DNA from 3 places in the Nonlabens sp. Hel1_33_55 genome. Region 2 is predicted to be linked to each of the others. Evidence: riboswitches for the same ligand, from Rfam matches in the RefSeq annotation. Region 2 holds a riboswitch; each other region holds the start of a gene.
What was found. A riboswitch is a leader RNA that binds a small molecule or an ion and turns the genes downstream of it on or off. The one in region 2 is predicted to bind S-adenosylmethionine.

Region 1 (11,192 bases), 1.1 Mb from region 2:
CCCTTGATTACTAGGGGTTCTTTGGAATAACTTTCAGAATAAATCTCAAAGAAACCATCGCTGCCCTGTAATTGTCCAGCTGGAGAATGTTTGGAAACTGCCTGTAAAGAAACTGTCAATGTCTGATTTCTAACATCTAGTTGTCCTAAGTGTCTCAAAACCTCATCCTTTTTTAGTTTCGATTTACGCTGCTGCATTTGCTCGTCTAGATATGACAACTCATTAAGAAATTGGTTGAGCGAATAGGTTTGAAGCTGCGGCGGTACAAGATTCTCAATTTCAATAGCCTCAAACTCTAGTTTTATACCAGCCTCTCGAGCCAAAACCAAAAGTTTGCGTGCAACATCATTTCCAGAAAGATCTTCTCTGGGATCTGGTTCTGTAAAGCCATTTTTCAAAGCATCTTTAACGATCTCAGAAAAAGGTTTGTCTTCCTGAGAGAATCTATTAAATATATATCCCAAAGATCCAGAGAAAACTCCATTGATAGCAAATAGCTGCTCACCGCTATCGTAAAGATTACGAACCGTTTGCACAATGGGCAATCCAGCGCCAACATTAGTTTCATATTGGAACTGCAAGTTTCTAGCATCAAGAGTCGTTCTTAAATTATCATAGAATTCTTGAGATAATGTATTGGCTATTTTATTAGCAGTAACGATATGAAAACCTTCTCTCGCTATCTCTGGATAAAAGTTGGACAACTCTTTACTGGCAGTTGCGTCTACAGCAATTTTGGCTATATCATGTACTTCTGAAAATTTATAGAAGCTGCTTGATTCTCTAGTAGTAGAATCCTCAGCAAATTCACTTTTCCAATCCTTTGTGATTCCAGATGCCTTTGTCAGAACTCGTCTGGAATTTGCCAGACCAACAATGCGCACATCAAGCTGATGCTGGTTTTTAAAGAAATGATGACTATCAAGAACCTGGTCAATGAGCTTGCTGCCCACATTTCCCAGTCCAAATATATATAGGTGTATTGTTTTCAATCTAATGTCGTGTAAAGGTTTGCCAATTTGCTCAACGCCTTTTAAGCGTTGACTTCTTTCAAATGATGTTTCATGATTTTTGAAACAATCGTTTTTACCTGATCGTGCTCAATAAGAAATGCATCGTGACCATGCAAACTAACGATCTCGTGATAGGCCACTTCATGGTCATTCTTGAGTAATTCGTAGGTATCACGATCCTCTTGAGCGACGAAAAAACCATCGCTATCAACAGCAATCATTTCAATTGTGGTATCGCTATTCAAAACCACATTCTCAATTGAATTGTCATGATTCAATGCTGCATCTGTACTTGCCAATAAATGGTTAAGTAATTGGTAAGCAGGCAAACTAAATCGCTGCTCCAAAGTCTTTCCATGAAAATCCAGCCAATTATTAACGGCAAAGGATCCTGCTATTTTCTGACGATGAAATTTGTTACCCAATCCTTGCGGTGACCTATAGAAAGTCATCGCGTGTTGACGAGCAACTTCCAGTGGCGTACTGGACGTATTCAAAATGGATTCCTGCACGTGACAGCAGGCTATGAGCCAGTCTGTGGCCTTCCAATCTGCTGCTATGGGAACTATAGTTCTAAATAATTTTGGCTCGATCGCCATCATTTCCCAAAGCAATGCGCCTCCTATGCTACCGCCTATGCCTAAGTCAATTGTTTTAATGTTTAAGTGTTGTATCGCTTTCGCGAAAGCGAGAGCAACATCAGCCAGGCACCATTCCTGAAAATTGTAGATCAATCTGTCAACGCTGCCATCGTAACCATTACCTGGAATATCAAATGCCAACAAGGTAAACCGGTCTGTGTCCAGCACCTTTCCAGAACCCACCAACGGTTCCCACCATTGATCAATACTGGAGTTTCCAGTCAATGCATGATTTACCAGAATAATGGGCGCAGTATGTAACTCACGCCCAAAAATCTGATAAGAAACACTAATTTCCTGAGTTTTTCCCAACCTAAGCTGAAGGTCTGGAATAGATATGTATTGCAGTTTTCCTGACATCTATGCCGTAACCGACGCTTTTATGCTCTTGAATGCGTTAATCAAGTCTGCCTTCAAATCTTCAATATCTTCAAGCCCGACAGATAATCTAATCAAGTCCTTGCTAACGCCAGTGCTTAACTGATCCTCGTCTTTCAATTGCTGGTGAGTCGTACTTGCCGGGTGAATGATAAGGGACTTTGTATCGCCTATGTTTGCGAGTAGCGAGAACACCTTAGCGCTATCCACAACTTTTTTAGCGTTTTCATAGCCGCCCTTGATACCAAATGTTACAATACCGCTTTGACCTTTAGGTAGATATTCTTGAGCAAGGTCATAGTAATCACTTGATTCTAGACCTGGATAATTCACCCATTCTACATCTTTTTGTTCTTTGAGCCACGTAGCAAGTTCCAAAGCATTTTTACTGTGCTTATCAACACGCAGATTTAGTGTTTCCAATCCTTGGATGATTTGCCATGCGTTGAACGGCGATATGGCTCCACCTAGATCACGAAGTCCTTCAATTCTAACTTTGGCAATGAATGCGGCAGCTTCCAATGCCTCACTATAAACTAGACCATGATAGCCGGCAGATGGCTCTGTGAATTCTGGGAATTTCCCGTTAGTCCAGTCAAAAGTTCCTGCATCAATGATGATTCCGCCTAATGCAGTACCGTTACCGTTGATGTATTTAGTTAGGGAATGAATAACAATATTAGCTCCGTACTCGATAGGATTCAATAAGTAAGGTGTTGCTACCGTGTTGTCGACAATCAATGGCACTTTGGCACTTTTAGCCTGAGCGCTGATTTTTTTAAGATCCAGTACATCTAGTTTAGGATTCCCTAAAGACTCCACAAAAATAGCTCTAGTATTTTCTTGAACGGCCTTTGTAAAAGCTTCCTCATCATTGGGATTCACAAAAGTGGTGTTGATTCCCAGACGTGGCAACGTTACTGACAATAGATTGAAAGTACCTCCATAAAGCGAGTTGCTGGCTACAATATGATCGCCTGCTCTAAGCAGTGTCAATAAGGTTGTTGAAATTGCTGCCGTTCCTGATGCGGTTGCTACTGCGGCAATACCACCTTCAAGTGCAGTTAGTCGCTGCTCGAGCACATCGACTGTTGGATTATTCAATCTGGTGTATATCCATCCTGGCTCTGCTAACGAGAACAGGTTTGCAGCATGATCGCTGTTGTTGAAAACGTACGCTGTGGATTGATACAAGGGCACAGCTCTAGTGCCACCATTTTGTTTTACATCGTGACCGGTGTGTAGTGCTTGCGTTGAAAATTTTTGATCTGACATTTTGTTTCTTTTTAAATTAGAAATAAGGTTAATGTCCAGAACCAATAGAAATATAGATTTACCGTCTCGCTTGCGCGAAAAGGAAAAATCAAAAAAGAAACTTGTGGTAGTATAACCTACTTACATGTGTATCATCTTGTCTAGGCCGTGGGCGTAGCAGAAATTAGCACCTTCATCACTTATTGTCGACATAAATGAAGGGTTGCTAAGGAGTCGATGGGTCTGTTCCCTCGTCCTTTCTTGATAATTTCAGTATGGTTATGAACGTGAGCGTAAAGATTCAGTAAATAAAACGGAGAATCCAAATTTTTAACAAGTTTTTTCTAAACCAGCTAATTTGTATGTGATTAAAATTATTTTTTTTGATCCAAATATTTATCTCTAATTACCTGACCTACAGTCGTATTTGAAATTTTACTTTCTAGCCATGAGATAATATCGAGATATAAAAACGACCTGCGCTCGTATGGATGATTCTCAAAAATTTTAAGCTTTTCTAACAAATCCTTAAACGCATATTTCAAATCTTGCGGGTATACATCACCCAAATCCCGAATAAAACGAATCAACTCTTTTTGCACCTCATGCAGGTCATTCATCTTAATCAAAAACTTATAGGTTTCCCTTAAATCGGTTTCTAGGTGCTCATCTTTGCCAGCTTCATAATGGGCAATGACGCTCAATATTCGTGAGAAACATAGAAGATCCTCACGCATTGTCAAGGACTTATTCTTTATGATTTTATCAAGATAGAAAATGGTGTCCAGATTATTCCCGGCACCAAAATGCATACTTGCAAACTTGTAATAAAAAACCATCTGGTGGTGTTCATCAATCTTTGTCTTATAGGATTTTAATTCTTTCTCTATTTGAGGAATTAAATACAGCCCATCTGCAAAACTACCGTCAATAAAAAATGAGTTCACCTTGTTGAGGTTGATGTATAAGAAGGAAAGTGTGGCAACATTTTCATTGTCTGGAAAATTCTTTTCTGCTAGTGTTTTCTCCAGCTTTTCTAATCGCTTGTCAAATTTTTCCTTTTGTCTCAAAAAGAAAAGCGACTCCAGTAAGTAATTATTTCCCTTTAAAAAGAAGACTGGATTGAGCTGTATCATATTGGGTTGCTCATAAAATAGATCTACCCATTTTCTCGCATATTTATAACAACTCAAAAAATCCTGCATTAAAAAGCCGTACCACAAATAGGCTTTATACAACCACAGCTTCTCTCTAAAACCTAGCTCTGCGATGTCGTATTTGGGCAATCTGGCGTTGAAATATTCTTCGATATGTTTTCCTTCTGCCTCATCTTTTACATAACCCGTTTTGAGAAGAACCCCATATAGTTGAAGGGACAAATTTGATAACTTACTGGTTAAAACATTTGCCGCGCTCAATTCCTTAGCTTGAACCGCAAGTTGATCTGCACGGTTGCTTATACTGCGTGTAATGTATTGAGACTCAATAACTTTTTCCAACTCTACAATCTCATAAGCCAGATTCTTTTCTTCATTGTTGATGGCCGTTTCCTTAGCCTTATCAAGAATTTTCAAACCTTGATTGTAAAGCCCTTTGTGATACAGTATCGATGCAAAGTCTAGCTGTTCCCTAATCTGGGATCTAATGTTTTGATGTGCTGGATTCAGCTTTAAGCTTATGAGCACCTGTTTATATAGATGTGCTTTGACGTTTGCAAGCTGGCGTTTGTTGATGTCAGTTGAACTAAGAATGAGCTTCTCATCATACTTTTTTGATTTGTCTAGAACATTGAAAAGGTTGAGGAATTTAGAATCTGCATTCACACCCAACCTACCCACATAAAGCTTGAATTGCCGCTTTTCTGACTTCGTCAGCGATTTTATAAGTACAAATAAGGGGTCTTTTTGATCCTTTGTCATCAATAGTTTGCTAACTCAACTAGCAGTATTTCAATTAATTAGTAATCATGTTGATGCTTTGAACATCGTAGGTTGGTGTGTTTTGCTTTCGCGAAAGCGAGACACTAAAGATACATTAGTGTAATAATAGTAATATATAAGTTGCCCAAATGTCAAAAAACAACGTTCAAATCTTTGATACAACCCTAAGAGATGGCGAGCAGGTTCCCGGCTGTAAGCTCAATACTGACCAGAAAGTACGCATTGCGCGACGACTGGACAGCCTGGGCGTTGATGTGATCGAGGCTGGCTTTCCAGTTTCCAGTCCTGGCGATTTTAAATCTGTGGTAGAAATTTCCAAAATTGTGAAAAACGCCACTGTTTGTGGACTGACCAGAGCCGTCGAGAATGATATCAAGGTAGCAGCAGATTCTTTGCAATATGCTGCAAGGCCTAGAATTCATACTGGTATAGGAACTTCTGATTCTCATATCAAACACAAATTTAAAGCGACAAGAGAACAGATTATAGAGCGCGCCTACAAGGCTGTGAGTTATGCCAAATCATTTGTTGAAGATGTAGAGTTCTATGCAGAAGATGCAGGTCGCACCGATAATGAATATCTAGCGAGAGTTTGTGAAGCAGCTATAAAAGCTGGCGCGACCGTTCTCAATATCCCAGATACTACTGGATATTGTTTGCCTAGCGAGTACGGTGCAAAAATTAAATACCTCAATGAAAATGTCAAAGGCATCGAGAATGCAATTCTTTCCGTTCACTGTCACAATGACCTTGGACTTGCCACGGCAAACTCAATTGAAGGCGTCATCAACGGTGCAAGGCAGATTGAATGTACTATCAATGGTATAGGCGAGCGTGCTGGTAACACGGCGCTGGAAGAAGTAGTTATGGTTCTCAAGCAGCATCCATATCTTAATCTGGACACAAATATTGACACAACGCAATTATATGGATTAAGCCAATTCGTAAGCGATAGCATGGGCATCTACACGCAACCCAACAAAGCGATAGTAGGTGCAAATGCCTTTGCGCACAGCTCTGGAATCCATCAGGATGGCGTGATCAAACATCGCGCAACTTATGAAATCATCGACCCTAAAGATGTAGGCGTGACAGAATCTGCGATTGTTCTTACCGCGCGATCTGGTCGTGCTGCACTTGCCTACCGTGCAAAAAATGTAGGGTATGAACTCACAAAACTGCAGCTGGATGAGGTCTATCAAAAATTCCTTGAATTTGCAGATCGGAAGAAAGAAATTATGGATGATGACATCCACGAGATCATCGAGCACAGCCATTTGTATCGCGAGATTATTTCGGCCTAATATTCTTTTTAATAAAGTGATCGTTGAGGTTCTCGCTTTCGCGAAAGCGGAATCCTATTAAAATCAGTACATGAAAAAAACATTATTTGATAAAGTCTGGGATGCCCATGTGGTAGATGCCATTGAAAACGGCCCACAGATTTTATACATAGACAAACATTTGATTCACGAGGTCACGAGCCCACAGGCATTCAATGAACTTGAAGCTCGTGGTATTCCCGTGGCACGACCTGATCAAATCGTTGCAACGGCAGATCATAATACGCCAACTCAAAACCAGCATTTACCAGTCAAGGATGAGCTGTCCAGAAAACAGCTCAAGCAACTCACTGAAAATTGTGAGAAAAACAACATTACACTCTACGAATTGGGTCACAAATACAATGGCATCGTTCATGTAATGGCGCCAGAATTGGGAATTACCCAACCTGGAATGACAATCGTCTGTGGTGATTCACACACGTCAACCCATGGCGCTTTTGGCAGTATTGCTTTTGGAATAGGAACTAGTCAAGTGGCACAGGTTTTTGCAAGTCAGTGTCTGTTGTTGACCAAACCTAAGAGTTTACGGGTCACCGTAAATGGCGATCTCAAAAAAGGTGTTCTTCCAAAAGATGTGATTCTATACATTATCGCAAAGCTGGGAACCAACGCTGGTACGGGCTACTTCTGTGAATATGCAGGTGATGTGTTTGAAAACATGTCCATGGAAGGTCGTATGACGGTTTGCAATATGAGTATTGAGATGGGCGCCCGTGGTGGTATGATAGCACCAGATCAGACCACGTTTGATTATGTAAAAGGAAGAAAATTTGCACCACAAGATGCCGATTTTGAGAAAAAAGTAGAACACTGGAAAACCCTGCCAACGGATGAAGGTGCCGTATTTCACAAAGAGTATTTCTTTGATGCGGCAGATATTGAACCGATGCTTACTTATGGTACCAATCCTGGAATGGGCATCAAAGTTACCGGCAGTATTCCGACGATGGAAGATGCCTCGTTTGAGAAATCCCTGGAATACATGGATTTCAAAAAAGGAGAATCATTGATCGACAAGCCTATCAATTACGTTTTCATAGGTAGTTGTACCAATTCCCGCATAGAAGATTTTAGAGTTGCTGCTGATTTTATAAAGGGCAAAAAGAAAGCCAGCAATGTTACTGCATGGCTGGTTCCTGGAAGTAAGCAGGTAGAAGCACAGATTATTAAAGAAGGATTGAAAGAGATATTTGATAATGCAGGTTTTGAGTTACGCCAACCAGGTTGTAGCGCATGCCTTGCCATGAACGATGATAAGATACCACAAGGTGAGTATTGTGTGAGCACCTCTAATAGAAATTTTGAAGGCAGACAAGGGCAAGGTAGTCGTACCATTTTGGCAAGTCCTTTACTAGCTGCAGCAACTGCGGTCGAAGGCAGAATTGTAGACTTTACAAAGATGATGAACTGATGGAAAAATTTACAACCTTAGAATCGCGAGCCATACCGCTCAAAATTGAAAATATAGATACAGACCAAATCATTCCTGCGCGATTTTTAAAAGCGACGGATAGAGAAGGATTTGGCGAAAATGCCTTCAGAGACTGGCGTTTTAAAAAAGATGGAAGTGTGAATCAAGACTTTGCTTTAAATGATGATCGATATCATGGAAAGATTCTGGTTGCTGGAGATAACTTTGGTTGTGGATCCAGTCGAGAACACGCTGCTTGGGCACTTACAGATTATGGCTTTAAAGTGATTGTTTCCAGTTACTTTGCCGACATATTTAAAGGGAATGCCCTGAACAATGGATTATTGCCGGTTCAAGTGACACCAGAATTTTTGAAGGTACTACTTGATAAAATAATAGCGGTACCTGAAACAAAATTGGTGGTAAACCTAGAAAAGCAAGCCATTAGTATAGCAGGAACTAGCGTTAATGAATTCTTTGATATTGATCCATACAAAAAAACCTGCATGATCAATGGCTATGATGATATTGACTATTTATTAAGCAAAAAAGATGTCATCAAAAAGTTCGAAGATCAGATGATTTATTGATTTGGAATTAACAAAATTTTAGTAATTTGTAATAAGCTATCAAAGCTCGTTTTGTAAGACAGAGATAAGTCTACTATTACGATCATATAAAGTTGAGTTTCGACTTGAAACTTCCCTCATTTTTTATCAAACTAGAAGTAAATAAACATGAAATTAAATATTGCAGTATTGTCGGGAGATGGCATCGGGCCAGAAGTTACAGCACAAGCTGTAAAAGTGATGAAAGCAATAGCTGTGGAATTTGACCATAGGTTTGTATTCAAGAACGCCGCTGTAGGAGCAACTGCCATTGACCAGTTCAACGATCCACTACCAGCTAAAACTTTGGATTTGTGTAGATCAACTGATGCAATACTATTCGGTGCGATAGGTCATCCCAAATATGATAATGATCCTAGTGCCAAGGTTAGGCCAGAACAAGGTTTGCTCAAATTGCGCAAGGAATTGGGATTGTACGCAAACGTACGACCTGTCAAGGCTTATGAAGCTTTGTTGGATAAATCACCTTTGAAGCGTGATATCATCGCTGGAACAGATATTTCCATATACAGAGAGCTCACCGGTGGAATCTACTTTGGTGAAAAAACATTAAGCGAAGACGGAAACGAAGCATCAGATCTTTGTACTTACTCGAGAGAAGAAATTGAGCGTATCGCCCATCAGGCTTTTAAAGCAGCCCAATCCAGACGTAATAAAGTAACCTTGGTGGATAAGGCTAATGTTTTAGAAACGTCCAGACTTTGGAGACGCGTAGTAACTGAACTGGCTTCTCAATACCCAGAGGTGGAATTGGATTTCCTATTCGTTGACAATGCGGCCATGCAAATGATCTTGAATCCGTCGCAGTTTGATGTGATTTTAACTGAGAATCTTTTTGGTGATGTCATCAGTGATGAAGCAAGTGTTATAGGTGGTTCCATAGGGCTTCTGGCAAGTGCATCCATAGGTGATGAGCATGCTATGTTCGAGCCTATTCATGGTTCTTACCCAGAAGGCGCTGGAAAAAATATTGCCAATCCTATTGCATCTATCTTGAGCGCAGCCATGCTTTTGGAGCACTTTGACCTACACAATGAAGCCGAATTGATTAAAATGGCAGTAGATCGCTCCTTGGAATTAGGCATCACTACACCAGATTTGAATGACAATTACAACAACATCACGACCAGTAAAGTAGGTGACTTTATAGCTGATTTCATTGCGCATCCTTACGATACGAACGCTAATTTCAACAACATTCACCTAGGTCAATCCACTATAATTTAAGGTCCCTAGATCTATGATTGAGAAAAGCGTCCATTTTGGGGGCGCTTTTTTTATTAGTAATAAGTTCGCTTTCGCGAAAGCGAAATCAACACAAGCTTTATTTAGATAGATATTTGGTTTTTCCACATTGGGCAAAACTCTCTTCACTTTGATAATTAATTCCAAAGTCCCGAGCAAAACCTGAGATTAAATCACCAAATTCATTCTTCTTTTCGCTGGTAACACTTTCATTTATAACATTGAAGAAATAATTTTCAACTTGACCATCTGAAGTAAAGTAGAATTTGTGAACAACAGTTATGGAACTATCTTGGACTTCCCACTCAAACCCTTTCTTGTCCATGTACATACCAATTGCTTGATGTAAATCAATCCAAGATTTTTTTACAGAATTAAAATCAGATTGAGAGATTTGAGGATTAAGAAGATTAGGATGATCATCATCTAATTTCAACTTATTATATTTTTGTAGCTGTTGTTTATCATCAAAGTTAAAGACTGAAATCTTATGACGCTCGGAGACTTTAACAGGCTTTTTATTCTTCAAATCGTTACAACCAATAATTCCTAAGAAAGTTAAAAACAAACAACAAGAAAAAGCTTTCAAAAATAGATTTGAATTCATAGTTATAATTTCAGAATCCAAATATAACTAATTATTTAGTTCAACTATATGCTTAGTTGTATTTATCTTAAATCAGGGCTAGAGTATATAATCCGTACTCACAAAATTAGAGCTTTTGGATTGCAGCAACTCTTGTAATATAGCATTGTTAGCCGCATTATCTTTTGAGGCCACAAAGGTTCTTATCGAGAAAGAACGCAATGCATCATGGACGCTCAAAGTTCCTACCGCACTATCCTTTCTTCCTGTAAATGGATATACATCTGGACCACGCTGACATGAGCTATTTAAATTCACACGACAAACAAGATTCACCAGCGTGTCAATCAATGGCGACAAGGTTTTAATATCCTGGCCAAATAAACTTACCTGCTGCCCATAATTGGAAGCCGCCATGTCATCTAACGGTTCATCAATATCCTTGAAGGACACCACTGGAATCACCGGTCCAAATTGCTCTTCCTGAAATACACGCATATCTTTAGTCACTGGATATAGCACGGCAGGAAAAATATAATTCTCGGTAGTGTGTCCGCCTTTTTCATTGATGACCTTGGTACCTTTTTCTGTCGCATCGTCAATCAATTCTTGGATGTAGGCAGGCTTATCAGGTTCTGGTAAAGGAGTTAGTTTCGCACCATCTTCCCAGGGATTTCCAAATTTTAGTGCATCTACTTTCGCAGCAAATCGTTGGTTGAATTCTTCAACGATATCTTCATGCACATAAA
Region 2 (11,192 bases):
CTGGAAGTCATGTTTTAATTTTTACTTTAGGTGTTGCTTAAGTATTGAATATTAGCAATCTTTTAAAAATTTGATTTCCCGACTCAATTCTCTTTATCTTCTCACCTTATTATTACCATTTCAAAATAGGCTATGACTATTTCATCATCGGTTTTTTGTTTCTACAACTGTGATCAGAGATTTGTCGACTAAACCATAAATCATGATGAGTACAATAAAATAATTTACAATTTCTAAAAACTATGTCTCATCTCCTGAGTAGAAGAGGCATTCAACAATTGGTGGTAGGTCTTGATCAAATTGAAATCGGCAGTGAGTTCTTGTGAAAGGGCAAGTCCAGAAATACCAGTTGAGATAATGTTTTTTACATCGTTGGTAGTAATGCTGCCAGAACCTATCAAAGGTGTTTCGGTTTGTAACGCTTCCGCAATAGCGGTATAGCCATTAAGTCCCAAAGCTTTATTTAGTGAAGTATCAGAAGTTTTAAAAGGGCCTAAAACAATGTAATCCACTTCGTTTGCAATCAGTTGCTCGCAATCTTGCAGCGTGTGTGCGCCAGCTCCAATAGTCTGCCATGGGAATAATTGTTTTCTCACTAGAGTAGGAGCAGCATCTGTTTTATCTAGAAAGACGCCATCTGCTTTGATGGTTTTGGCAAGTTGATAATGGCTATTGATAATAAGCCTCGTTTGAAAATGTGAGGTGATCTCCAGCACATCTGCGGCCAAGGTTGCCAGAGCTGCTTTTTTGATATGACGCATGTCTAACTGTACCAGTTCAATCCCAGCACTACAGGCTTTTTGGATATTTTCCAGATGCTCTTGAGGGGTTTTGGCGTTTGATACGTAATGAAGTTTGGGGATCATAAATTTTAATCTAAGTAACACAGCGGCGTCATTAATTGGACCTCGCTTATAAATAGTGAATCAACAAAGTTACCGAATCGCTAGGCGTCCTGATTTAAATAGCTGCCGCCGTTTTAGGTGTATTGAAAACAATGAACAAAATGGTAGTGATAAATAGTAACAGTAAATACCAAGTGTTGGAGACCAAATCAAGGTAGTTGATCTTCTCATTAGACAAACTTAAAATCATCAACACCTGAGCACCGTAAGGAAGTAATCCTTGAAAAATACAAGCAAAAATATCCAGAATAGAAGCTGTTTTCTTGTTATCCAAATGGTACTCATCATTTATAGTTTTGGCAATAGGACCTGTGATAATAATAGATACCGTATTATTTGCAATGGCTAGATTGACAGTGCTCACAAGAGATGCAATTCCCAATTGCGCCGATTTTTGACTGGAAATGAGCTTTTTGATTTTGATCAGAATAAATTCGATTCCGCCATTTGCAGCTACTAAGGCAGCTAGACCACCAGTGAGCAACGAGAGTAAAAAGATCTCGGTCATTCCTGTAAAGCCTTCATAAGCGATTTTGGTAGATTCAAGTATGGTAAAATCACCATAAGCAATGCCTAGAATAGCTGCACTAATAAAGCCTAAAAGCAGTGTGATAAATACATTGACTCCAAGCACCGATAGTGCGATCACCAAAATATAGGGAAGAATCTTAAGTATCGAATATTCGTAAACGATGGCTTCTGCAGTTGCAGACTCCAGATCCAAACCTTGAACGACTAAAATGGCAATCGTTACCAACGCGGCAGGAAGCGCTATTTTAATGTTCTCTTTAAACTTGTCACTCATCTTACAACCCAATGATTGCGTGGCAGCAATCGTAGTGTCTGAAATCACAGAAAGGTTATCTCCAAACATACTGCCACCTAGCAAAGCGCCACAAAGAATTGCAAGGTCTGCGCTGCTCTTATCTGCAAAGCCAACCACGATAGGTGCTAGCGCTACAATAGCACCAACAGATGTTCCGGTAGAAACCGATAGGAATGCAGCAATTACAAATATGCCGACATAGATATATTGAACGGCGATAAAATCGAGTCCTATATTGACGATGGCATCCACGCTGCCAGTAGCATTAGTGATAGCTGCGAACGCACCAGCCAATAGATAAATAAGACACATAGTCAAAATTTTATCATCGCCACAACCCCTTAATAAGGTTTGAATTTTTGATTCAATCGTCTGGCGGAACATCAGGAACGCCACGATGATACCGGCAATTACAGCAATTGGTGCCGGTAGTGCGTAAAAATCGTTTTGATATATTCCAACGCCTAGAAAAGTGAAAACGAAAACGAAAAGCGGTATAAGCGCTGAAAATTTAGGGGTAACTATAGTTTTTTGATCCATATCTTATATTCAGATAAGGGAAACAGCAACCTAGCAATAGAAGTATGAGTTAACATTTTTTCCAAAAACTTGGCTTATCTATTCAGCACCTTGCTTGTTATTGCAGGTTGCTATCTCCCTTTTGAGATTCTTGATAATTAATTTGCGGCGGCAAAACTAAGCCATAAGCTTTTCAAAAGGAGATCTGAAAAGCTTAAAAAATGTTAAGTATTGGTTTGTTGAAATAAGGGCGATATTTCATGAGAGCGAGCAATTATCAATCTAATAAAAGCAATGGCTTTAAATCCCATAGAATCACTGATTTGAAAAAAGTAGAGTAGTGGTCTTAGAAAATAATCGCTATAGATCTTTGAGTTACCTTTCATTTAATTTTGAAAAGCTACTTATGAAATACACTTTCTTATTCGTGATGTTTTGCATGGCTAGTTTTGGTCATGCCCAAGAATCATCAGCCGATATTTCTGGAAGCTATCATATACCAAGCAATGATCCTCAAGGCGGTTCAAGTATCATAATTTCGGCAGACCATCACTTTGCAATCGCTTATTTTGGTGGAATTCAAAAAGGAACTTGGGAACAGAATGGATCCATAATTCAGTTTACATTCCATAAAGAACCTCGAGCCGTGTTGTATGCTAAAAAAAATTCTACTGTAAATGATTCGGTAGGTGTGAGAGTGAGTATGAACGATTTTAATGAAGTTGCGTTACGATTCAACGCTTATGATGATGAGCCATTTATCCCGTTATTTAATGAAAAGGCCAATTGTTTTACCTATCCATACATTTACAAACAGCCCGAAGCTTTGAACCAGATTGATGTTTATTTCAAAGATGAAAGAGAATATTATGAAGGCGAGATTCAAGCGCCACCTGCAGATGTCTATCGTTTTAACAGTCTTGGAAAGTACAACGATTTTATACTGGTAGGTTTATCATCAGATTATTCTCAAGGCGGCTCTTTTACGGCAACATTTGAAAATAACACATTGACCATGTCAGGTCAAAGCTCCCTTAAAAAACGCTCTGAATATGCCGATATCAATTCTGAGGATCTTGCATACTTTGATAAGATATTCAACAATGAATTATTCCCAGAAACTTTAAATGCACAAGATCAGTTTTTCCCTTATCATGAAAACCCAACCGATGATGATTTAAAAAGCTTTGTTAGAATCCATCCAGAATATATTTCATCTGATCATATCATAGTTGTTTCTGGGAGTTTGTTTTATGCCGTTTGTGAGGATTGAATGTTTTAAGATGCTTTGATCCTTGGTACTTTTTTCAATATTGTGTCTGAGATGATCTTAATGTTGTTTAACTATCAATTACATTTAAACTTATATTGAACCATAATGTATATTATGTCAAATAGAATATTTAGGATACCACAACAATAGTTCCCTTTAATGATTACTCGGTGTCAGAAGTTGATACCACTCTGCCGTCGTAACGTATGACTGTTCTAGCGCTGCTTCTTACATAAACCGTTGCGCTACCGTTTGCGAAAACCACCACATTGACATCAAAGTTTTCCGTTTTATTGTTGGCTTCAAAATCTACGTCGTATTGCAAGTCAGATTCATTGGCTGCAAATTGGTAATCTTCTGGAGCTTGCTCAAAGAAAATTCCGCTGTCTTGAGTGTTGTTATAACCACCACCTTGACGACGCTCTCCAAAAAACGGTAAATCAGCGCTCACCGTATCGGCACTAAATTCTAGGAACGCACCATCACCAGTTAGATCTATGCGGTTTGCAGTATCGCCCGTATTGCGCATGATCTGATTAATGACTTGCTGTGAGGCAAACGTATTAAGTGGATATGCCGCATTCATCTCAATTCTAATCGTTTCACCATTATTCATTAAATTGGAAAGATTAGCAAACTCTGCCGGCGTACCAGATTTCTTCACGCCACACGCTGTTATCATTACCAGCACGACAACAGCCACGGCACATCTAGTATATATATTGGAAAGCATTTTCATAGTCATTTATTTTCATATCAAATTACCAAAACTATGCCATGCGATTTGGTAAAATCCTACTAAAAAACCAGTTAGCACTTTATTATAATGGTTTCGGCTGCTGTTCTGCATTATTCACAACTTGATTGCACGAACCGTGTCACTCACAAGAATGTCCTTATATGCAATGATGATGATGTTGAGTCCGCTTTCGCGAAAGCGTAACTACTCTTCTATCATTCCAACAATTATTCCAGCTAGCTAGATTGACAAAACTTAATTTTTTAACAGAATGTACCGTTCGTCGATTAATCCTAACGATAAATACCTAATTTATCAGATTAAAGTGATAGGCTACCGCTATTCTTATATATTTAGCCACATCTAACAACTAACTTAAACCTCTTCTTTTACCCTTCTTGATCCACATCCACCTTATTTAGGCTTTTATTTTATGAAGAAAAATTACGTAAACAACACATTGCAAGCGAAATGGCTGCTGTTCCTGCTCCTATTTCTACCAATGCTGCAAATGCAGGCGCAATGTCCAATGGTTCCCGTATCACCACAAGTGATATGTGATGGTGCCGGACTCACCTTTGCAGATTTGAATGCATTTGCAACCGCAGGACCCAATCCCATTAGATGGTATAGAAATCCCACCGGTGGCCAGGCACTGGCTCCATCACAACTGGTACGTCAAGGCACTTACTATGCTGGCGATACTACTGGTAATTGCGGTACTCGTGATGAACTGGTAGTAGATTTTACCGTTGATCCCAGCGGTCAAAGCCTCGAGGCGATCTTTTGTGATAATGAGAACCCAACGATACAATCCTATATTGATCAGGCACTGGCACCCAACACGCCACCTGGTGGATCTGTAGAAGTTTATTCTGATTTCCAGTTGACCGATCAGCGACAACCAAATGAAGTCTTACCGGACAATGCAAATTATTTTATCGTTTTTATCGATGCTGCGGGATGTACCAGCCAGATAGAATCTGGAAGTATTGCGGTCTTTGATTCTCCAGCAAGTCCTACTCCACCTACAACTCAGGAATTTTGTTCTGATACGGCACCAACGGTTGCAGATTTGAATCCAGGAACTACTGATAACTTCAATTGGTACATGACCGTTGACAACAACAATGATCCCATACCGCCAGCACTTATGGATTCTACCTTATTAGTAGATGGCGAGACCTATTATGTACAAGCGGACAACTTCTTTTGTGAAAGCGAGGTTGTTGCCGTAACTGTTTCCATAGCAGAGCCGCCGGTTCCTGGTCAAGGAACAACGGTAGAATACTGTGAGGACGACATACCTCAAGCAGATTTTGATCTTTTTCCATTATTAGTGGGTAATCCTGATACAAATGGTACCTGGACTGGTCCTACTACAATAACCAATGGAAATACAGGAACTACAAATATTAGCAGTCTAGGCATAGGCGCTTACAGTTACGTTTATACCGTTCCAGGAACAGCTCCTTGTCCTGATCAAACTGCTACGGTTGTGATCGTGATCAACGAGATACTGACCTCTGGAATACCATCCGCATTAAATCCTTTGAGCTTTTGTGTTTCTGATGCTTCGGCGGCTTATGATTTATTTCAGTTGATCGATAACGAAGATGCTGGCGGGATCTGGACGCAGGGAACAACGAGTTCTGATCCAGTGGTATCCTCTACTTTTGACTTTACAGCTTTGGCGGCTGGAACTTATAACTTTACCTACAGCCAAAACGTGGATCCCAATCCATGTCCAGAAGAAAACACTACAGTACAAGTCAACATACTAGAAGATCCCAATGCGGGAACAGCAATACCAGCTGAATTCTGTGAAAACGAAACCGCAGACAATTCTCCGTTTAATTTATTTAACGCATTGGACGGCTCACAAGATGACAATAATGGCATCTGGACAGATGCTGATGGCAACACGGTTTCAAACACCGTTGACATTAGTGGTTTCACAGTAGCTGATAGTCCTTATACGTTTACATACATCATCGACAATGGATCGTGTACCGATAGCGAAACTATTACAATTACAATTTTACCAGCTCCAGAGTCTGGTGAATATGTGGGAACTCCGTTTGAGGTTTGTGAGGATGAAGCAGCTGCAAACTCGCCTTATGATTTATTCTCATTACTAGATGGCACACAAGACACTAACGGATCCTGGTTTGCAGGTTCTGACGCTACTGGAACTTCAGTTGCCAATCCAATCGATCTAGCGACACTGGGAACTGGTAGTTTTAACTTTACCTATACCGTACCACCTATAGGCGGTTGTACCGATAAAGAAGTTACGGTAACCATTATCATTACAGAACTTCCAGAAGCTGGAACTCCTACTCCATTCGAAGTTTGTGAAACCGATACTGCTATTTTCTCACCCTTTGATTTATTTAATCAGTTGGCTGGTGAAGATGCTGGTGGTGAATGGGCAGACGATAATACTACAGGAGCTTTGAACGGCAGCATTGTAGATCTTACCCAATTGGCAGTTGGCTCTTACAATTTTACCTATACGGTAACTGATGCAAGTTGTACAGCGATGTCAACGGTGACAGTTACGGTTACAGATCCGCCAGAAGCTGGCGTGGGAACTGATTTTGAAATCTGTTTGGAAGACGTCACTGCAGGACAGCAATTGGATTTGTTCAATCAGCTTGCAGGTAATGATGCTGGTGGGGCATGGAATGATGATAACGCCACTGGAGCTTTGACCAACAATATCGTTGACCTAAGCCAGCTCGCACAAGGTGCATACAATTTCACCTATACTGTAACAGGAACTGGCAGCTGCGTCGATGATTCAGAAACCATCACGATAACCATCAATGATATTGTAGCGCCAGCTGCGCCAGCATCACAAGCATTTTGTGATGAAGCGACTGTAGCAGATTTAAGCGCGACTGGAAACAATATCCAATGGTACAGTGATATGGAACTGACCAACCTACTGGCATCGACTGATGCTCTTGTAGATGGTGCTGATTATTATGCAACACAGACAGATGCGACTACGGGTTGTGAATCTTCTACAGCTACTGCGGTAACGATTACTATTAATGAAACGCCAAATACTGGACTTGCGTCACCAATAACAGAATGTAGCGATGCGAGCATGATTGATTTGTTTACAGCTTTGGATGGCTCTCAAGACGCTGGAGGAACTTGGGTCGATACAGATAATACAGGAGCCTTAAGTGGATCTACCTTTAATGGTAGTGCCGTACTTCCTGGAACCTACAACTTTGAATATAGAATTGATGGCATCGCACCTTGTGCTGATAGCACTACCATTACTACAGTTACCATACAAGATCAAGTGAGTGCTGGAACCAGTACTAGTATTGATTTATGCTCTGATAATGGAACGATTGACTTGTTCACCTTATTAGGATCAGCTGATGCTGGCGGTACCTGGTCACCAGCTCTTGCAAGTAATACTGGAGTTCTTGATCCATTAGTCGATCCAGCGGGAACTTATACCTATACTGTAATGAATGGTTGTAATACGTCAACAGCAACTGTAGATGTTACCATTACCACTGCTCCTGATGCAGGAACAGATGCAACTATTATGGTTTGTTTTATTGATGAAGCTTTTGACCTGACCACAAGATTAGGTGGAACTCCAGATACGAATGGAACATGGTCACCATTGCTAGCCAGTGGCACCAATATATTTGATCCTGGTGTAGATACGGCTGGAGTTTATACCTACACGGTTGCAGCAACTGGACCATGTGATACTAACGCGGTTTCACAGATCGATGTGATGATAGAAGATACTGCTGCACCTACAGTGACCTCTCCTAGTCTAACATTTTGTGCTAGTGAAGCTCCAGTAGTTATGAATCTTGATGCTGCCCTTTCTGGAACAGACATTACTTGGTACGATTCGGTTGATTCGACCACGCCACTTGCTGATGATACTGCACTTGTAAATGGAACGACTTATTTCGCTACTCAAACGAGCGCTACAGGATGTGAATCTGATGAACGAGTTTCAGTCGATGTGATTGTCAATGATGCTCCTACTCCAACCTTAGCGGTTGACGGAGACTTATTCTGTTTCAATGACAGTCCAACCTTATTGGAACTTACTCAAAACATTAATGAGTATGATGCAAATAATAACAATGTAATCTGGTATGCAGAAGAGAATAGCACTTCGCCTCTATCGCTTTCTGCTTTATTGACTGCAAATACTACGTATTACGCTGTATTGGTGGATTCTGCTACCAATTGCGAAAGTAGTGTTCGACTCGCAGTCACACCAGATCTAACTGATTGCGACGATGTGGTTGTACCTGATGGATTCTCGCCTAATGGTGACGGAGTCAATGACACATTTGATGTTGATGGCTTAGGTTTCCTCTACCCGAATTTTGAAATAGAAATTTTCAATAGAAACGGAATCGTTGTCTATAAAGGTGATGACAGCACGCCAAGATTTGATGGCTTCTCCAATCAAGAAGTTCTATTAAGCGATGGCCAGTTGCCAGTAGGTGTGTATTTCTACATACTACGATTCAATGACGGTACCACAAAGCCAAGACAAGGACGTTTATACATAAGCAGATAGAAGCCAGAAAGATGACACACATGAAAAACAAAACTACGACTTGTCTATTCCTAGCTTTTGCCTTCGGGTTGATATGGAATGTTACTGCGCAACAGGATCCACAGTTCACGCAGTATATGTACAATCAAAAGATTATAAATCCCGCCTATGCTACTGGCAACCAGCAGGAAATAAATGTAGGTGCCTTATACCGTTCCCAATGGGTTGGTATTGAAGGAGCACCTAGTACCGCTTCCCTATTTGTCCATTATCCGGTAAGTGAGCGCATAGAATTGGGACTTTCATTTACAAACGATGACATAGGAAATGTTGTTACTGAAAATAACATCTATGCAGATTTTGCATACATACTTCCTGTTTCAGAACAAGGCAAGTTGTCGCTTGGTTTAAAAGCTGGAGTTACCTTATTCGATGCCAACTTTGATGGATTTACGTTGCAATCTGGTGGTAACGATACTGATGCTGCCTTCAGGGACAACATCAACCAGACCTTCCCAAATCTTGGTGCTGGTGCATTCTATTACACAGATAGATTTTATGCAGGCCTTTCTGCACCAAATCTCCTGACGACACAGCACCTTGAGAATGAAAACGGTGTGCAAACTACCGGTGTGGAGAATGTTCACCTGTTCTTGACCAGTGGATATGTTTTAGATGTAAATGATGCTATCAAACTAAAGCCTGCCTTCTTACTTAGAGGTGTGCAAGGTGCGCCGCTAACACTGGATGTGACTGCAAATGTGCTATTTAATGACAAGTTTGAAGCTGGACTGGCTTATCGTGTAGGCGACGCTGTTTCTGGATTGGTTAATTATAGAATAGCTCCTAACCTACGTGTGGGTTACGCCTATGATTATACCTTGAGTAACCTTGGGAATTACAATACTGGCTCCCATGAAGTTATGATTCTGTTCAATATAAAATCTAAAGCATGGGATCGTGGGTTTGACCGTTCTCCTAGATTCTTTTAATAAGATACCATCATTATGAGATTAAATATATACTTAATACTTACCGTGCTAGGCTGTTCTATTGTCGGGCAAGCACAAGATTTGAGCTTAAAGCAAACCAATAGGCTTTTTCAAAAACAAGCTTATTATGAGGCCGTAAAAAATTACGAGAATCAAAAGCCAACAACAGAAGTTCTGAAGAAACTTGGAGATAGTTATTACTACACAGGTGATATGGCCAAAGCCGCTTTTACCTATTCCAAAATTGAGGATAATGGTGATGCTATTGAAGATTTTGATCGCATTTATAGATATGCACAATCACTTATGGCTATAGAAGACTATGATAAAGCAGATAACTACATGCTCTATTATCAAGGTCAATCGTGGAATACCAAAAAGTTTTTGAAGGAACTTGAATTGACCACACCGCACGTTTTCAGCGTGAGACCAATGTCTAACAGTGGATCCAGTAGCGATTTTGGAATGACATTTATGAATGCAGACAAAGTTGTTTTTGCTTCGTCGAGAAATACAAATAGGCCTATTTACGCCTGGAATGGCTTGCCGTATTTGGATTTATATCAAGCCAAGCTGGATCAAGACGGCTCGCTTAAATCCATTGAACCTTTCAATCAGATTAATACAGACCTGCATGAGAGCAACGCTGTTTTTAATGAAACTGGAACCGTCATGTATTTCAATAGAAATAATGAGCAACGCGTTAAAGTAGATGGAGTGCCAATATCCAATATGCATCTCTATCGAGCCGACTTGGTCGATGGCCAGTGGAGTAACATCCAGTCGCTACCGTTCAATGATGAAACCTATAGCAATCAACATCCGTCTTTGAGTAGGGATGGTTCGACGCTATACTTCTCAAGCAACAAGCCTGGTGGTTACGGTGAGTTTGATATTTATAAAGTGTCCATAAATCCAGACGGCTCTTATGGTGAGCCAGAAAATTTAGGTGATGTAATCAATACGCAGCATTTGGATCAATTCCCTTATATCAGTGATACAAATACTCTGTATTATGCTACTAATGGAATGCCTGGATTAGGTGGCCTTGATATCCATAGAACTGATATGGTGAACGGAGCTTTTGAAGAACCAATTAATTTGGGACAATCCATCAATAGTTCTAGAGATGATTTTGCCTACATCGTTGATGAACAAAATGACAAGGCATATTTCTCATCAAATCGTAGTGGTATCGATGTTTTATATGCATCCTACCGTGAGGAAAATATGCTGGACAAATATGCTGTTGGCGGCGTTGTTAAAGATAGTATCACCAATAAGCTCCTACCAGAATCATTGGTTTCATTACTAGATGAAAGTGGTACCGTGATTGACGATGCCATAGTTGGAGATGATGCAACTTACTTTTTC
Region 3 (10,997 bases), 1.1 Mb from region 2:
CAAGTAAGGATCATGATGGGTGCCCTTTTTGACCTTGGAATGGGCAAAATGACCTTTGAAGAATTTGAAAAAACCTTAGATGGTTCAAATCTTATCCATTTATCGCACATCGCTCCCAGTAGTGGACTGATGCTTTTTAGAACAGAATTAACAACGTGAGACGACAATCGGCTTATTATTGTATGAACAAATATTTCAACATAACAACATGAAAAACATACTTTTAGCAGCGGCAGCGATGGCGATCACTTTTACGGCAACTTCACAAGAATTTGTTTCTATGGATAAAAGCCCGATGGACGCCGCTTATTATCCAGCGCAATCTACAAAGCGCGCTTTCGCGAAAACGGATGAACAAAAAGCTGCATTGCAACCACAAATTAGAGTGCTTTACGGCAGACCATCCTTAAACGATCGTAATCTATTTACCTCTACAGATGTAAAGGATTCTGGAATTACCAAATATGGCGAAAAGTGGAGATTAGGAGCTAATGAAAGCACAGAAATTACATTGATGAGTAATGCTATGATTGGTGACCAAGTATTACCAGCAGGTCGCTATTCTATCGTTGTTGTTCCTACAGAGAATGAATGGACATTCCACATTAATGCTGAAAACGATGGTTGGGGAAATTTTTCTCACAAGTCTGAAATGGATGTAGTGACAACTACTATTCCCGTAACTACAGAAGATGAAAGTCTTGAAAATTTAAGCATTGCTTTGTATTCACCTAACAACGACAATGTCGTACACATGAAAATGGGTTGGGGAACTTACAGAGCTGAGTTACCTATAACGCTTCTCTAGTTATTTAGAAAGATCAATCGACCTTGCCAGGTGACGTCAACGTCGACAGTAACTGGTTCTATATCTAATATCACATCGCCGTAGCCATTAATGGTTCCGGCGATGTTTTGTTTTACATCCATGCGCCACTCGCTGGTGCCACGATGAAAAATTTGAGCGTTTTGAATTTCAAGATCTTCAGCATAAATACGTCCATCGCCTTCAAGGAAAGTGATATCTGCATTCTGTACCGAACCACTTAAATAGAAGTAGCTCAAATTATTAGAAACGATTCTGAGATTCTGGGTATTGAGTTGCATACGCATATCACCATCAGTGTTATAGAAATCTTCTTCCACGGTAGCATCTTCTGACAATAGAGTGAGATTAGGGTAGTTAAGAACACCGTCGCTCTTAAGATCTTCTCCGGTGCTAGTTCTAATTTCGGTTAGGTTGGGTGATGTGATTTCGATTTGCGTTATTCCATAATCTCTTATGACGTTACAGCCGTTATTATTCACAATTTGAAGTTGGCCATCAACTACTTTGACATCAATATCATTGAATAGATTTTCTCCGGTAGTAACAACAACTCTTTGAACGGGTCCTTGTTTAAAGGTGGCGCCCATACGTTCAAAGATTACGACTTTATCAAATGCATCTACTTCTACTTCAAAACTCTGGATATCACCTGCTGTTTGTGTGCAGTTCAAACCATCTTCACTGTCGCAACTGGTTGCTGTGCTTATTATTAGAATCATTGTAAGTGAAAACATCGCTACGCTTCTAACTGTTCTCGACTGTCGCTCGAACTGACGCATAAGAAAATTCAAAATATTTCTAAACAACATAGAATCAAACTGAACTGTTCTCGACTGCGCTCGAACTGACATATTTACAACTCCTAACTCTGAACTCTTATCTCCTTTCATAATTCAGTTTTAGCATTAAAAACTTCTTTGAATCGATAGCCTATTCCTAGACTCACGCCTTCAGCTTTTGCGCCGTGTGCTTTTACAGTGACGCTAGCAAAAATGTTGTCTGTCAATCTTCTTTGTAATCCTAGTCTGTTGTAAAACTTAGATTCAAACTCGATAGGCTGATACACGTAATAACCAAATTGCGACAACACACTCGTTTTTCCTAAGTGCAATTCATGTCCTATAAAAAGTCCTACTCGTTTATGATCTTCATCACCGTTGATTCCGTTTTCTGGAAAACTGTTGGCCTGATAATCGCGGAATTCTCTCAGAAATTCGGCAACAAATAATTCGGCTCCAGCATGCAGGCTGCTTTTGATATTGATGCGCTTATCTGCATACACTGAGAAATCATAAAACGGATGCTGGCCGCTGCCACGGTAATCACTCTCGTTAAAACCTAAACGTGCCATAGCATTGATCCCGATCGGCTCTGTGTAACCTCGCTTTTCCCAGATTTTATACTCTGGTATTTCATCACGATTTAAAGTGTAGTTAAGTCCTGCATTGAAAAACCATGTGTTGGTAGAATTATTAGGAGCGCGCACATTAGCATTGGAGTAATGGATGATGCTTGCACCTGCATGAAATCCTAGGCCTTTATAAATATTTTCTTTGCGGTAATTAGCGACTAGATAAGTGGAGCTGGTAATCGTGGTGCCATAGGCATTATTCTGCGGATTAGTCTCCACGTCAAAAGGCTTAGTCATGTAAGCTAGACCTTGGCCTACTCTAAACTGTAGATTACGATTGAAAAAATGAAAATTATAATGCGCGTAAGCGCTATAAGCCTCGCCAAGATTGTAATTTTTCATATCCTGATAAGCAGCACTAAAACCCCAATCTGGAAAACCATAGCGCGATTCCCATTCTTCTTCGCCAAAAGTCTTGCGGTTATAACTAAGCAAAATACCTTTAGGATGATTAGTTATGAGGTGAGAAATATCTGGGTTATGTTGCAAAATAGTCCCGTGCATCAAGGATACATCGATAGTTGCAACTTTTGGAAATTGTTCTTTTGTTTGTGCGGTACTTGCTTTTACACTTCGACTCTGCTCAGTGTAAACCTGAGCGGCGCAAGGCGCCATCAAAGCGAGAAAAACCAAAAGAATTATAAAACGATTCGTCATTAGGGCGAAACTACATTAAAAAATAGCTTTGGCAATGTCGTAAATATTATCGCTTTTTCCCATGCTATAGAAATGCAAAACAGGAACATCATTCGCCAGTAACTCACGACACTGATCGATGCAAAACTCCACGCCTACCTGACGTACGTCTTTATTAGTTTTGCAGTTTTCCACAGCGTCAACTAAATTTTGCGGCATGTCCAGATGGAATGTTTGCGGCAACAACTGCAAATGAGATTTAGTCGCGATAGGCTTGATTCCTGGAATAATTGGAATAGTAATGCCTAAATCTCTAGCAGCATTTACAAATTCAAAATATTTTTGATTGTCAAAGAACATTTGCGTGACCACATAATGCGCACCAGCATCTACCTTATCCTTCAAACGTTTTAAGTCGGTTTTCATGCTGGGAGATTCTTCATGCTTCTCTGGATATCCAGCAACACCAATGCAAAAATCAACATCGCAAGAAATTTCAATCACGTCATGTAAGTAGTGCCCTTTATTCAAATGATCGATTTGTTTGACCAGATCGATCGCAAATTCATGGCCTCCTTCCGTACACTCAAAGCGCTTATCTCCTTTACGGGCGTCACCTCGCAATGCCATTACATTATCAATTTCTAGATATTGACAATCCACCAGCAAATATTCGGTTTCCTGCTGTGTAAAGCCACCGCAAAGCAAATGCGGTACAGTATCCACGTCATATTTGTTCTGGATCGCTGCACAAATCCCCAAGGTACCAGGGCGCATTCTGGTGAGTTTCTTTTCTAACAAACCACCTTTTTTCTCGATGTATATAAACTCCTCACGTGAGGTGGTCACATCTATAAATGGTGGCTTGAATTCCATTAAGGGATCAATATTGTCATACAATTCCTTAATCGATTTCCCCTTTACTGGCGGTATGATTTCAAAGCTGAACAGCGTGTTTTCCGCTTGTTTTATATGGTCGGTAATCTTCATTTAATAATTTCTGGTGTTAATCAGCAATGTTAGGGTTGAGCCATTTTTCTGCTTTCGCGAAAGCGATTCCTTTACGATCCGCATAATCGTGCACTTGGTCTTCCTTTATCTTACCAAGTCCAAAATAACGAGATTCTGGATGCGAAATATAATATCCAGAAACACTTGCTGCTGGCCACATGGCAAGGCTTTCCGTAAGCGTTACTCCTATTTTCTCTTCTACTTGAAGCAGTTCCCAAATAGTCTCTTTCTCTAGGTGGTCTGGACAAGCTGGATAACCTGGCGCTGGTCTTATTCCCTTGTAATTTTCTCGAATCAAATCGTTGTTCTCCAACTGCTCATCGCTGGCATAACCCCAGAATTCTTTACGTATTCTCAAGTGCAGATATTCAGCAAGAGCCTCGGCAAGTCTGTCCGCAAGGGCTTTGAGCATGATGGAATTATAATCGTCGTGGTCTTTTTCAAATTGGGCGGCACGTTCTGGAACGCCAAAACCAGCGCTCACACAAAAAGCCCCTATATAATCCTGTTTTCCAGAATCGGTTGGTGCAATAAAATCTGATAGAGCAATTTGTGGTTTGCCAGCAGCTTTTTTCGATTGTTGGCGCAAGGTTCTAAAGACAAAGTCTGCATCAGATCCTTTTACTTCGATGTCGTCCTGCTCATTTGAATTTGCTGGGAATAAGCCGTAAAGTGCTTTGGCTTCTAGCCAATTCTCATCAATAATTTTATTCAACATTTCCTGAGCATCTGCAAACAACTCTGTGGCTTGCTCGCCCACAACATCATCAGTCAAAATATCTGGATAGCGTCCATGTAAATCCCAACTACGGAAAAATGGCGACCAGTCAATGTATTCTGAAATTTCTTTTAGGTCCAGATCTTCTAATTCGTGAACACCTATTTTTTTAGGCTTTACCGCTTCATAGGTTGACCAATCGATCGGGAATTTATGTTTGCGTGCTTGTTCGATGGTCAAGAAATCCTTCTTCTTTGCCCTACCTAAAAACTCGTCTCGTAGTTTTGAGTATTCTTCTTTTTTCGCTTTCGCGAAAGCGAAATAGTCCTCATCCTTATCACCAGATAATTCACCAGCGATAGTTACAGCTCTACTTGCATCGTTGACGTGGACGATCGTTCCTTCATATTCTGGCGCAATCTTTACAGCAGTATGTGCTCGCGAGGTCGTCGCACCACCAATCATTAACGGCACCTCAAAATTGCGGCGTTTCATCTCTTTGGCGATGTAAACCATTTCATCCAATGATGGAGTAATGAGTCCGCTAAGGCCTATGATATCCACATTATGCTCAATCGCAGCATCAAGAATTTTCTCTGGCGGTACCATCACACCTAGATCGATGATTTCATAATTATTACAAGCCAGCACCACCGAAACGATGTTTTTTCCAATGTCATGAACGTCTCCTTTTACAGTGGCCATGAGGATTTTTGGGGCGCCGGCCCCTAAATCCCCAGAGGGGACTTCTTTGATGGCCTTCTTGATTTTGTCAAGAACACCATCAATATCGTTTAAAACTTGTTCGTTTTTGAATCTTATGACTTTAAAGCCGTTTTCTTGAAGCCAGTTGGTTCTTTCCTGATCCTTTTCTTGTTGTTCTTGTGTGTCGTGATAGGCACCATCGATTTCAACGACGAGATTATGTTTTAAGCATACAAAATCAGCAATGTACATTCCTATAATATGCTCCCTGCGGAATTTATAACCATCCAATTTTTTATTGCTCAACGCTTCCCACATTTTCTGCTCGGCAAGAGTCGGGTTCTTGCGCTTTTCCTTTACTCTTTGCTTCAGTAATCCGTAGGCGATCGGGTTTGCGGTACGCCAGGAAGAAAAAGTCCCCTTAGGGGATTTAGGGGCTTGGAGTCTAAGTTTCTCCTTTTCCTCTTCAATGTAAGGCAGTAAATAAGCCACCGCTTTTTTCATCACGCGGGCGCTCTTGACTACTTGAGGAAGAAACATTTTCCCGCTACCAAATAAATCACCAACCACGTTCATTCCCGTCATCAAGTGACCTTCAATAACCTCGATAGGTGCACTTGATTCTTGTCTAGCTTCTTCCACATCTTCTATAATGTGTGCGTCGATTCCTTTTACAAGCGCTCTCGTGATGCGATCCTGCAATGGCAATTCTCTCCAGCTATTATCTATGGTACTGGTTCTGGTCGTTTGGGTAACATTTTCTGCGTAGTCCAACAATCTTTCAGTAGCATCTTCACGGCGATTGAGCAACACATCTTCTACATGATCAAGCAGCTCTTTATCAATATCATCATACACTTCCAACATTGCCGGATTCACAATTCCTATGTTCATTCCAGCCTTAATGGCGTGGAATAAAAAGGCACTGTGCATCGCTTCCCTTACCTTATCGTTTCCACGAAAGCTGAAACTTACATTACTAACGCCACCACTAACGCTGGCATGTGGCAGGTTCTCACGAACCCATCGAGTTCCATTGATAAAATCGAGCGCGTTAAGCTTGTGCTCTTCCATTCCTGTGGCTACTGGGAAAATATTGAGGTCAAAAATGATGTCCTCTGGAGCAAATTTGACCTCATCGACCAAAATGTCATAACTGCGTTTTGCGATCTCGCAGCGACGTTCATAGGTATCGGCTTGACCTACCTCATCAAATGCCATAACTATGACGGCAGCGCCATAGCGCTTGATGGCAGTGGCATGTTTTTTAAATTCTTCCTTGCCTTCTTTCAAGCTAATGGAGTTGACCACACATTTACCCTGAACTACCTGCAGTCCAGCCTCGATAATTTCCCATTTGGAACTATCGATCATGATGGGCACTCGGGAGATGTCCGGCTCTGCAGCGATAAGATTTAAGAACTTCACCATAGCAGCTTTGCCGTCGATCATTCCATCATCCATATTGATGTCGATGATCTGTGCGCCATTGTCTACCTGATCTCTGGCAATATCCAGCGCCTCATCGTATTTGTCCTCATTAATGAGTCGCAAGAATTTTTTGGAACCTGCTACGTTGGTACGTTCACCAACGTTGACGAAATTACTTTCTGGTGTGATGACCAGCGGTTCGAGTCCGCTAAGTTTGAGTGGTCTAAATTCCTTATCCGACATTTGCTAGTTTTTGAAGTGAAGGAATGGGTCTAGGTTGATATTCTGCAGCTATTTTAGCGATGGCAGCAATGTGTTCTGGGGTTGTCCCGCAGCAACCACCAATAATATTGACGAGCGATTTATCGAGATATTCTCGAATCTGTGAAGCCATTTGATCTGGTGTTTCATCATATTCTCCAAACGCATTAGGCAAGCCAGCATTGGGATAAGCACTAATCCCGTATTGGGATTTGTTTGCTACTGTTTCTAGATATGGGGTGAGTTGTTTTGCGCCCAAGGCGCAATTAAATCCAACAGACAATAACGGAATATGCTCAATGGAAATGAGGAACGCCTCGGCAGTTTGACCGCTTAAGGTTCTTCCAGAGGCATCGGTAATTGTGCCGCTTACCATAACTGGAATGTCGAGCTTGAGTTCTTCTTTCAATTCTTCAATCGCAAATAGAGCCGCTTTGGCATTTAGTGTGTCAAACACTGTTTCTACCAGTAGAATATCCACACCACCTTTTACTAATCCAGCAGCTTGCTGCTTGTAGTCTTTTCGCAATTCTTCAAAGGTGATCGCTCTATAGCCAGGATCGTTTACGTCTGGCGACATGCTTGCGGTTTTATTGGTCGGGCCTATGGCTCCTGCAACAAACCTAGGTTTGTGAGGTTCCTTAGCGGTGAACTCATCTGCTACCTTGCGGGCGATCTTCGCACTTTCAATATTAAGTTCATCCACCAGATTTTCCATGTGATAATCTGCCATGGCGATGGTGGTGCCGCTAAATGTATTGGTTTCCACAATGTCTGCTCCAGCCGCAAAATACTGAGCATGAACGCCTGCAATAGCATCTGGCTGAGTGATAGAAAGCAAATCGTTGTTTCCCTTGACATCTGATGCATAATCGGCAAAGCGGTCGCCTCTAAAATCTTCCTCAGTAAATTTGTGTCGTTGCAACATGGTTCCCATCGCGCCATCCAGCACTAGAATGCGCTCTTGCAGGGCTTTGTATAAAATCTCGTTTCTCAATCTTTGTATTTCTAATTAAGTGCTCACATGCAACCAAGTTTAATCCATTACATGAATTACTGGTTTGCTTGAATTTTGAGAAGAATTACGCTTTCGTACCGCACCAAGTGCAGTAAAAACTTTTAGTTGTGTTCACTTTCGCGAAAGCGAGTACAACAAAAAAGCGTGCGAAAATTTTAAAGAAAGAATAGCGATGAAGCTGATAGTTATCTGTCCAAGCCAAAGGCGCGGTAGAATGAGGCACCTTCTACAATCGTAGGGTTGCCAAGGTCTCAACGGGTCTAATCCCTGAACCTTTCTTTATAACTCAAAATGCAATGAACTGGTACAAATATGGGCTTTGGAAAGTCAAAAACAAAATTAAAATAGAAAAAATGTAACAGGAATGAGGTTTTAGGGATGTGGAATTAGGTTTCTCACTTAACGCTAATAGAAAACTCACATTGCTAATTATATAAATTAGATTAAAGTTCCAACTTACTTCTCCTCAGGAGCCAATTCAATCACCAATCCTTCTAAATCTTCCGTAATCGGAATCTGGCAACCCAGTCTAGAGTTGTCTTTTACGTTTTGCGCTTCCCATAGCATCGCCTCTTCATCATCGTTGCGCTCACCTAGATTGTGGTCGCTGATAATGTAGCATTGACAAGTGGCGCACATCGCCATACCACCACATACGGCTTGTACTGGCAAATCGTAGGCCTTGCAGACTTCCATGACATTCATGTTCATGTCTGTAGGTGCATCGACCTCGTGGCGCTGACCTTCACGGTCAATGATGGTCATTTTGATATCAGACATTCTGCTTGTTGCCTATTTTTTTAACTACCGCTTTTTCTGCTTCTTTACGAGAACCGTCGAATCCATCAATACCACCAACGGTTGTATATTTCATCACATAACGCTTATCTGGAAAGATGCGCTGGTAAGCGCTCTGACACATTAGGGTTGCCTCGTGGAAACCACATAGAATCAATTTTAATTTACCTGGATAGGTGTTCACATCACCAATGGCATATATACCTGGAACGTTGGTTTGGTAATCCAGTGTGTTATCCACCTTAATCGCATTTTTTTCTATTTCTAGACCCCAATCGGCTATTGGGCCCAATTTAGGAGCTAGTCCAAATAACGGAATAAAAGCATCGCACTCGATGACTTCCATGCGTTTTGCTTCATCATTGTGTTGAAGCAATACCGATTCAACAACACCTTCGCCGTTGATGTCGAGAATCTCCGCTGGAGTAATCAAACGGATTTTGTCTTGTTGGACCAATTCTTCTACTTTCTCCACACTATCCAGCGCACCACGGAATTCTTCCCTGCGGTGCACCAGTGTTACTTCACTAGCAACATTTGCTAGAAAAATAGACCAGTCCAGAGCACTATCACCACCACCAGCAATCACTACTTTTTTATCGCGGTAGACTTCAGGGTCCTTGATCATGTAAGCAAGACCGTTATCCTCGTATCTTTCTATACCATCAATCATAGGTTTGCGTGGCTCGAAAGAACCAAGACCACCAGCGATTGCAACTACTTTGGCGTGGTGCTTAGTTCCTTTGCTGGTTGCTACTATGAAGCTTCCGTCGTCTTGCTTGTCGATTGTTTCAGCTCTTTCTCCCAATGTAAACCCAGGCTGGAATGGCTCGATCTGTTTCATAAGATTGGTCACCAAATCACCCGCGAGTACTTCTGGGAAACCAGGAATATCATAAATAGGTTTTTTAGGATACAGTTCTGTACACTGACCACCAGGTTGAGCAAGTGCATCGATAATATGGCACTTCAACTTGAGTAAGCCAGCTTCAAAAACAGCAAATAGTCCCGTGGGACCAGCACCTATGATTAAAATATCTGTAGTTATCATCTCATTCTCCATAGCCATAATTACTCCGTTATATAAGAATCTGCAAAGGTCGTGAGCAAACTGCACGTAAACAAGTCTTTAAGAATAAAGCAGCGTTAATACTCGTTGAGAAAGGCTGCTTTGTTGGAAAGCGGAATGAATGTGATTGATGATTTTCTTGATCACGCTTTCGCGAAAGCGAGAAAACATCGAACTCTAACCTCCACAAAAACTGGTGTGTTTGTTTAAGTAAAAGATGCTTTATGTTGCTAATTACAAAACAAATAGCGAATATTTGATCAGAATACAACTCGTCTCAATATAGGTTTAAGAAACTAAATATCAATTAAGTACATTTGTAAATTCCTACAAAAACCGATGTGATATTAAGAGTATTCCTACTTAGCATAAATATTTAAATTTGCATTTAATTGATACGGCATATTATTTGCCAATTGAACGGCAATAAAATTTTATGATTACAGCCACCAAACCTATTAACGAGAAAGATCGTCTGGCCTCACTGAGACGACTCAACATTCTTGATACTATATCTGAGGACCAATACGATAACGTCACTGAGCTTGCGGCATATATTTGTGATACTAAGTACGCTTTAATTTCATTGATTGATGAAAATCGACAGTGGTTCAAATCTACCATAGGCGTTCAGTTGTGTGAAACAAGTCGTGATGTAAGTTTTTGCGCTCATGCAATTAATCAACCTCATGAAATCCTAGAAATTCCGGATACTAGAAAGGATGATAGATTTGTGGACAACCCATTAGTGACTGATGAGGAAACACCTGTTATTTTTTATGCCGGTGTACCTTTATTTAATCAAGATGGACACGTATTGGGGACTTTATGTGTTTTAGACAGTAAACCAAAAAAGCTTTCTGACCATCAACTTAAGGCTCTCAAAAATCTTGCAAAACAAGTGGAGCAACTATTTAGGTTGCACGCAGCAAATCAAAATCTCGAGGTCTCAAAAAAGCATCTATCCAAGCATAATTCTTTACTCAAAGATTTTGCGGCCACCGTTTCTCATGACATGAAGATGCCGCTTGCAAATCTTATTGTGACCTCTGACATTTTGAATCAGAAGTACAGTGATTTAATAGACGATGATGGCAAACAATATTTGAG

Region 1: it holds a riboswitch for S-adenosylmethionine, as region 2 does, so the genes downstream of both, BLO34_RS13855 (O-acetylhomoserine aminocarboxypropyltransferase/cysteine synthase family protein) here and BLO34_RS04255 (Na+/H+ antiporter NhaC family protein) in region 2, are expected to answer to the same signal.
Region 3: it holds a riboswitch for S-adenosylmethionine, as region 2 does, so the genes downstream of both, BLO34_RS13885 (homocysteine S-methyltransferase family protein) here and BLO34_RS04255 (Na+/H+ antiporter NhaC family protein) in region 2, are expected to answer to the same signal.

The regions. Positions count from the first base shown of each region.
Region 1 is NZ_LT627735.1:3,088,322-3,099,513, reverse strand. It holds gene BLO34_RS13865 (hypothetical protein) at 1-992, opposite strand, end outside; gene BLO34_RS13860 (alpha/beta fold hydrolase) at 1,034-2,014, opposite strand; gene BLO34_RS13855 (O-acetylhomoserine aminocarboxypropyltransferase/cysteine synthase family protein) at 2,015-3,307, opposite strand; SAM riboswitch class I at 3,436-3,557, opposite strand; gene BLO34_RS13850 (hypothetical protein) at 3,661-5,205, opposite strand; gene BLO34_RS13845 (2-isopropylmalate synthase) at 5,355-6,530, shown strand; gene leuC (3-isopropylmalate dehydratase large subunit) at 6,601-7,983, shown strand; gene leuD (3-isopropylmalate dehydratase small subunit) at 7,983-8,573, shown strand; gene leuB (3-isopropylmalate dehydrogenase) at 8,721-9,839, shown strand; gene BLO34_RS13825 (hypothetical protein) at 9,937-10,464, opposite strand; gene BLO34_RS13820 (NADP-dependent glyceraldehyde-3-phosphate dehydrogenase) at 10,543-11,192, opposite strand, start outside.
Region 2 is NZ_LT627735.1:975,414-986,605, forward strand. It holds gene BLO34_RS04250 (thiamine phosphate synthase) at 234-866, opposite strand; gene BLO34_RS04255 (Na+/H+ antiporter NhaC family protein) at 961-2,271, opposite strand; SAM-I-IV-variant riboswitch at 2,317-2,413, opposite strand; gene BLO34_RS04260 (hypothetical protein) at 2,657-3,523, shown strand; gene BLO34_RS04265 (DUF4251 domain-containing protein) at 3,687-4,262, opposite strand; gene BLO34_RS04270 (gliding motility-associated C-terminal domain-containing protein) at 4,696-8,847, shown strand; gene BLO34_RS04275 (type IX secretion system membrane protein PorP/SprF) at 8,868-9,818, shown strand; gene BLO34_RS04280 (OmpA family protein) at 9,834-11,192, shown strand, end outside.
Region 3 is NZ_LT627735.1:3,100,155-3,111,151, reverse strand. It holds gene BLO34_RS13915 (tRNA pseudouridine synthase A) at 1-159, shown strand, start outside; gene BLO34_RS13910 (DUF2911 domain-containing protein) at 209-808, shown strand; gene BLO34_RS13905 (head GIN domain-containing protein) at 805-1,719, opposite strand; gene BLO34_RS13900 (acyloxyacyl hydrolase) at 1,716-2,897, opposite strand; gene metF (methylenetetrahydrofolate reductase [NAD(P)H]) at 2,913-3,866, opposite strand; gene BLO34_RS13890 (vitamin B12 dependent-methionine synthase activation domain-containing protein) at 3,883-6,984, opposite strand; gene BLO34_RS13885 (homocysteine S-methyltransferase family protein) at 6,974-7,999, opposite strand; SAM riboswitch class I at 8,203-8,308, opposite strand; gene BLO34_RS13880 (2Fe-2S iron-sulfur cluster-binding protein) at 8,477-8,800, opposite strand; gene BLO34_RS13875 (NAD(P)/FAD-dependent oxidoreductase) at 8,793-9,869, opposite strand; gene BLO34_RS13870 (sensor histidine kinase) at 10,324-10,997, shown strand, end outside.